3 regions of the Streptomyces castrisilvae genome follow, and region 1 is predicted to be linked to each of the others. Evidence: riboswitches for the same ligand, from Rfam matches in the RefSeq annotation. Region 1 holds a riboswitch; each other region holds the start of a gene.
What was found. A riboswitch is a leader RNA that binds a small molecule or an ion and turns the genes downstream of it on or off. The one in region 1 is predicted to bind cyclic di-AMP.

Region 1 (2,256 bases):
ACTTCCCCGGGCGGGAGCGGACGGAGTTCCGCAATCAGCTGGTCCTGAACCTGGCCCGCCCGGACGTGCGGGCGTATCTGTGGGAGCGGCTGGACGCGCTGCTGTCCACCACGCCGGTCGACTATGTGAAGTGGGACTTCAACCGCTGCTTCTCGGACGCGGGCTGGCCGGGCGCGGACTACCCGCAGCGGCTCTGGACCGAGCACGTGGACGGCCTGTACGCGCTGATCGACCGGCTGCGCGCCGCCCACCCCGCAGTCGCCTTCGAGTCCTGCTCGGGCGGGGGCGGCCGCGTCGACCTGGGCATCCTCTCCCGTACGGACCAGGTCTGGACGTCGGACAACACCGACCCGCTGGACCGCCTCGCCATCCAGGAGGGCTTCGGGCAGATCCATCCCGCCCGGGTGATGGCGGCCTGGGTCACGGACAGCCCGAACCTCCAGCTGAACGGCCGCTTCTCCTCGCTGCGCTTCCGGTTCGTGAGCGCCATGGCCGGGGTGCTGGGGATCGGCGGCGACCTCACCGAGTGGAGCGGGGCCGAGCTGGACGAGGCGCGCGGGTGGGTGGAGCTGTACAAGGAGATCCGCCCGGTCGTGCAGCTGGGGGAGCTGTACCGGCTGCGCGCGCCGGACAGCGGACTCGGCGCCGTGCAGTACGTGCGGGGCGCGGACACCGTCGTACTGATGTGGCTCCATGCCCAGCGGTACGGGGAGGAGCCGCCGGCCCTGCGGCTGCGCGGTCTCGATCCGGAGGCCACGTACACCTGCCTGGACACGGGGGCCGCGCACCACGGTTCGGTGCTGCTGCACCACGGCTTGCGCACCGGGCTGAGCGGGGACCTGGACGCGCGGGTGCTGCGGCTGCGGCGTGGGTGACGGCTACGGCATGTCCGTAATGTGGCGTTTTGCCGAACATGCCCCGGTTGCAAGGGAGATGATCACCCGCTCGTGAGCGGGATCATATCCGTGACGGTGTGTGGTGGCGGTGCGGTGGGGTAGTCCGTATGCCGCGCGGAAAGCCAAGATCCGTAATCCACGGAGTGTGACCGGAATTCCGCGCCGAATTTCCGGTGCCGAATCCCGGGCGGAACCCGTGGCTTGTTTCCGCCGTCCCGGCTCGCTTACGTTCCATGTCAATCCGGATGGAACGCCCAATCCTGCCGCCGTCCGGAATTCGCACCCACTCACCGTGTGGCAGGAGCGGGGGAACCAGGTAAGCCGCCGACCGGGAGAACCGGCCGGCTAGGGGTGAAGCCGCGCCAGCCGCGGCCGGGCATCTCCAGCCCGAACCCGACAGCTCACCTCGCAGGCGCCGGAGAGGAAACCCTTCATGCCCATTTCGGGTAAGCACCGTCGTCCCAAGTCCAGCACCATCGCCCGTGGTGTCGTCGCCGCGAGCGCCGGCGGAGCCGTCATCGCTCTTCCGCTGCTCGGCGCCACCGGTGCCAACGCCGCGGAGCAGGCCGCCCCGGCCACCTCGAAGTCGGCCGCCGCGCACAGCACCCCGGCCAAGTCCGCGAAGAGCGCCGGCACCACCACCTACTCCGTCGTCTCCGGCGACTACCTGTCGAAGATCGCGGCCGAGCACAAGCTCAAGGGCGGCTGGCACAAGCTGTACCAGGACAACCGCGACGTCGTCGGCGAGAACCCGAGCCTGATCTTCCCGGGCATGAAGCTGACGCTCGGCGCCAAGTCGGCCGCGACCGCCTCCACCACCCCGTCGAAGGCCCCCGCCCGGACGGAGGCGAAGGCCGCCCCGAAGACCGAGGCCAAGACGACCGGCACGAAGACCACCACGGCCTCCGAATCCTCCTCCGGCGCCTCCGCGTCCCAGGAGGCCCAGGCCCCGGCCGCCCAGGACAACGCCTCCGGTTACGTCCACCCGGTCCCCGGCAACCACACCACCGCCTACCGCGCCTCCGGCGCCAGCTGGTCCAGCGGCAGCCACACCGGCATCGACTTCCCCGTCGCCACCGGCACCAGCGTGAAGGCCATCACCTCCGGCACCGTCGTCACCGCCGGCTGGGGCGGCGCCTACGGCAACGAGGTCGTCATCAAGCACGCCGACGGCCACTACTCGCAGTACGGCCACATGTCCTCGCTCTCCGTCTCGGCGGGCCAGACCGTGACCGCGGGCCAGCAGATCGGCCTCTCCGGCTCCACCGGCAACGCCACCGGCCCGCACCTCCACTTCGAGGTCCGCACCGGCCCGGCGTACGGCTCGGACATCGACCCGATCGCCTACCTGGCGTCGCAC
Region 2 (2,256 bases), 6.3 Mb from region 1:
CCAACGACCTGGTGGCGCAGTTGATGTACCTGGAGCACGACGCGCCCGACCGGCCCGTCTCGCTGTACATCAACTCGCCGGGCGGCTCGTTCGGTGCGATGACCGCGCTCTACGACACGGTGGCCTTCCTCAGCTGCGAGGTGGAGACCTTCTGCCTCGGCCGGGCGGGCGCCGGCGCGGCCGTGCTGCTCGCCGCGGGCGCCCCGGGGCGGCGGCACATCCTGCCCGGCGCCCAGGTGGTGGTGAGCCGGCCGGGACTGGCCGAACCCGTCCGGGGCCAGCCGTCCAACCTGGAGATCGAGGCGCGGGAACTGGCCCGGATGCGCGAGACGATGGCCGGCATGCTGGCCCGTCATACGGGGCACAGCGCCGAACAGGTCGTCCGGGACACCGAGCGCGATCTCATCCTCGACGCGGAGGGCGCGCGAGCCTACGGCCTGGTCGACCACATCGTGCACAGCCGCGTCCCGGTGCCGCCGCACACCGAGCGGTGAACCGGCGATGCCCTCACCGGAGTTCTCCCCGCTGCCTGCCCTGACGCGGGCCGAGTGCGAGTTCATCGACCACTATCTGCACGTCATCGACCAGATGGGCCGGATCAATCCGGCGCGGAACGACGACACCTACGCGGCCCTGCGCGCCGCGCAGGCGCTGGCCTCGCACGCGGCGGCCCAGCGTGACGCGCTCGCTCTGATGCACCGGCGCGGTGAAACCCGCATCCACACCACCACGTTGACGAGGGCGCTGCGGGCGCTGGACGGGGAGCGGCGGGCGGCGCGGGTGATCCTGCCACCCGGCCCGCCGAGTTGACACGCCCGACGGGCGAACCGATTTTCCTCGCTCGTTCGGCGTAGGCATTGACTCGCGCGAGCGACCGCTCGACTTGCGTTTTCGTGATGCACGGGGGCCGGGATCTTTCGCGACACCGCTGGTACGGCGACGGCCGGGAGGGGCTCGCGGACCGGTTGAAGCCCGTCTGTCCACCTGAACGGGCGATCCGTGAGGATCTTCACTTATGGCCGTTTCACCTCGGAAATCCGGCACTCGGTGAGTCAAGATCCCTGGGACGACAAGCCCCCGCCACCGCGGCGGGGCGGTCCGGGCGGACGCCGAGTCCTGCCGCCGTCCGGATGCCTGGTCGACAGGAGTGGATCGGCAGGAGTGGAGGACCCGAGCACTACGGGACGACCGGTTTTCCGGAGGTCCCTCGGGGTGAAGCCGCCTTGTGCGGCCGGGCGACTTCGCCAGCCCGAACCCGACAGGTCATCCTTCACAGGCGGCTGACGAAGGGTTGCGCATGAGTGCGCAGGTTCATGTCCCGTCTCTGCTCGTCCGGGCCACTACGGCCTCGGCCATGACGCTCGCCGCCGTCGGCGGCACGCTGTTCGTCCCCGGCGCCGCCCCCGAGGCCCAGGCCGCCGGTCATTCGATGAAGGCCCTGAACATCGCCGCGTCGAAGAAGGGGGCGCCCTACCGGTGGGGCGCCACCGGCCCCAGCCGCTTCGACTGTTCGGGGCTGACGCTGTACTCGTTCAAGAAGGCCGGCAAGCAACTCCCCCGCACGGCCCAGCAGCAGTACAACAAGACCCGCCACATCTCCGCCTCCCAGCGGCAGCGCGGCGACCTGGTCTTCTTCCATTCCGGCAGCGGTGTCTACCACGTGGGGATCTACGCCGGCAGCGGCAAGATCTGGCACTCGCCGAAGACCGGCGCCGTGGTCCGCCTGGAGAAGATCTGGACCAAGAGCGTCTACTACGGCCGGGTCGGCTGACGCCCGGCCCCGGCCGGGCGCGTGGGCGCTTCGGACGTCAGGGCTGGACGGGGACGTGCCAGGGGAGCGCGACCCAGACGGTCTTGCCGCCGTCGGGCGCGGGCGTGACGGACAGCCGGCCGCCGTACTCCTTGGCGAGGGAGCGGATGATGACCAGGCCGCGTCCGTTGTCCTGCTGGACCGCTGCGGGCAGCCGCTGGGGCCGGCGCGGATGGCTGTCCGTCACGCCGAGGCGCAGCTGTTCCTCGCGCTCCAGCCGCAGGTCCACGGTGAACGTGGGTGAAAGACCGAACGTGTGCAGGACGGCGTTGGTGGCGAGCTCCGAGACAATGAGCCGTACGGTCTCGGCCGTCTCCGCGCCCTCGGGCAGGCCCCATTCGGCCAGGACCCGGCCCACGTACCTGCGGGCCTCGGCGACCGAGGCCGGCTCGCTCGGCAGAGTGACACGTGCCTCTTGATGGTCTGCCATGGCGAGCCGTCCCTTT
Region 3 (2,256 bases), 4.1 Mb from region 1:
GGGCGGGCACAGCCGGACATAGCGCCAGATATTTACTGGCCAGTAACTACAACAGTTGAACGATCACACCCCGCCCGGACCACAAAAAGCGGCATGCCCCGGCCCGGCACGCACGGGGGGAAGGTGCGCGCCGGGCCGGGGCGGCCTGAGCGGTCAGCGAGGAGGGACCGCGACTACTTCGTCAGGTGGAGCTGCTGACCCGGGTAGATCAGGTCGGCGTCCTCGACGATGTCCTTGTTCAGCTCGAACAGCTTCTCCCAGCCGCCCTCGACCCCGTGGTCGGCGGCGATCTCGCTCAGGGAGTCGCCGGCGACGACCTTGTACTCGCCGTCGCCCTTCTCGACCTTCCCGCCGGCCGGGGTGGTGACGGTCTTCCGCTCGGCCTTCTTCGGCGTGTCCGAGCGGTCCGAGCGGTTGGTGGCGGGCGCCTCGGTGCGCTCGGTCTTCTTCGGCTCGGACTTCTGGACCGGCGCGGACTCCTGCTTCGGAGCGGTCTCGGTCTTGGCGGCACCGGAGCCGGTGTCGACGCCCGGGTCGACGCCGTCGTTGCTCAGGTTGCCGGCACCGGCGCAGGACCAGGCGCCCGGACCCTGGATGGCGAGGAGCTTCTCGGCGGTGGCGATCTGCTGGGCCTTGGTGGCCAGGTCGGCGCGGGGCGCGTACTGGGTACCGCCGGCGGCGGCCCAGCTGGACTGGGAGAACTGCAGGCCGCCGTAGTAGCCGTTGCCGGTGTTGATGGACCAGTTGCCACCGGACTCGCACTGGGCGACGGCGTCCCACGTGGCGACGGAGGCGGCGGAGGCGCCGGTCGCGCCCATCAGCGGCACGGCGACGGCGGCACCGGTGACACCGACGAGCGAGGCGATCCGGACGAGCTTGGACGGGCGACGGTGCTTGTTGCCCTTGCTGTTGAGCAGCATCGAGACTTCTCCTCACCGACGCCTGCGAGGTGAGCTGTCGGGTTCGGGCCAAGTGAGTTGCCCGGCCGCGCCTCTGGCGCGACTTCACCCCTAGCCGGTCCTGATCGTCTCCCGACGATCCGGCCCAGCGCTTACCTGGGTCCCCCGCTCCTGCCTACGGCGCTTTACGCGTCTGTTCCCTTCGACCGACGGCAGGATTCGGCGTGACGGTCGACGGGGCCCGCGGTGCGAGCGGTTCTGACCGTAATCACACGTAACCCTCATATTCAAAGATGGACATACCGGATAATCATCCCGTATGAGCATCCGATGAACCCTCATTTACGCAGGTCGGAACGGATGCGGAGGGACCTCCCGGACAAGATGCGTGAGTTCACGCAAAGAGACCCATGTCTCACTTGGTCAAAAGTGGGACATGGGCCTCTTAAACCCCCCAAAAATCGGGGTGTCTTCAGCTGTTCATCGGACCGTGGTCACTGGGCGTCAAGCCCCAGGTCAAGGTTCTGGCCGGGCAGGATGAGGTCCGGGTCGGAGCCGACCTCGTCCTTGTTCGCCTCGTACAGCCCGGTCCAGCCGCCGGGCAGCTCCTGCGCCTCGGCGATCGCCCACAGGTTGTCGCCGGGCCGGACGGTGTACGTGCCGTCAGCTTCCCGCGCTCCGGTGTCGCGTGCCTCACCGTCACCCCGCGAGGCGTGCCGGCCCGTGTCGCGGCCGCTGTCCGCCTCGGCCGTGTCGTCGGGCGCCGGGGTGCCCCGGTGCTTGCCGCCCGTCTCCCTCGCACCGTCCGAGGAGCCGGACGGGTCGGTGGAGGGGGCGGTGGACGGGTCGGCGGAGGCGGAGGGGTCGGCGGACGGCGCGCCGGACGGGTCGGCCGACGGGGAGGTGGACGCCCCGGCGCCCCCCTTGCCGTCCTGCCCGCCATCCGCCTTGCCGTCCTTCTTGCCCGCGCTCTTGTCCGCGGCGTCACCCGTGGCCCCGCCGGTCGCGTCACCCGAGGCCGAGGCCGAGGGCGTGCGGGACGCCCCCGAGGACGCGTCGTCGGCCGGGTCGGCGCCCAGACCGGCGTCCAGCCCCGCGTCCGCGCTCCGGGAGGGGCTGTCGGAGGGCGTGGCCCCCGGGCCGGTGTCAGCCGGGCCCGAGTCCTTCGTGAGCCCGGAGACGACCGCACAGCTGGGCCACGCCTGCGGCCCCTTGGCGGCCAGGACCTTCTCGGCCACGGCGATCTGCTGCGACCGGCTGGCGAGGTCCGCGCGCTCGGCGTAGGACTCACCGCCGTACGCCTTCCAGAGCTCCGGCGAGAACTGCAACCCGCCGTAGGAGCCGTTGCCGAGGTCGG

Region 2: it holds a riboswitch for cyclic di-AMP, as region 1 does, so the genes downstream of both, P8A18_RS02860 (C40 family peptidase) here and P8A18_RS30580 (M23 family metallopeptidase) in region 1, are expected to answer to the same signal.
Region 3: it holds a riboswitch for cyclic di-AMP, as region 1 does, so the genes downstream of both, P8A18_RS12710 (transglycosylase family protein) here and P8A18_RS30580 (M23 family metallopeptidase) in region 1, are expected to answer to the same signal.

What each region holds. Positions count from the first base shown of each region.
Region 1 covers NZ_CP120997.1:7,073,426-7,075,681, forward strand. The annotation lists gene P8A18_RS30575 (alpha-galactosidase) at 1-875, shown strand, start outside; cyclic di-AMP (ydaO/yuaA leader) riboswitch at 1,167-1,326, shown strand; gene P8A18_RS30580 (M23 family metallopeptidase) at 1,330-2,256, shown strand, end outside.
Region 2 covers NZ_CP120997.1:740,884-743,139, forward strand. The annotation lists partial or broken gene P8A18_RS02850 (ATP-dependent Clp protease proteolytic subunit) at 1-494, shown strand, start outside; gene P8A18_RS02855 (hypothetical protein) at 502-810, shown strand; cyclic di-AMP (ydaO/yuaA leader) riboswitch at 1,122-1,294, shown strand; gene P8A18_RS02860 (C40 family peptidase) at 1,298-1,771, shown strand; gene P8A18_RS02865 (ATP-binding protein) at 1,809-2,240, opposite strand.
Region 3 covers NZ_CP120997.1:2,984,202-2,986,457, forward strand. The annotation lists gene P8A18_RS12710 (transglycosylase family protein) at 174-920, opposite strand; cyclic di-AMP (ydaO/yuaA leader) riboswitch at 925-1,092, opposite strand; gene P8A18_RS12715 (transglycosylase family protein) at 1,394-2,256, opposite strand, start outside.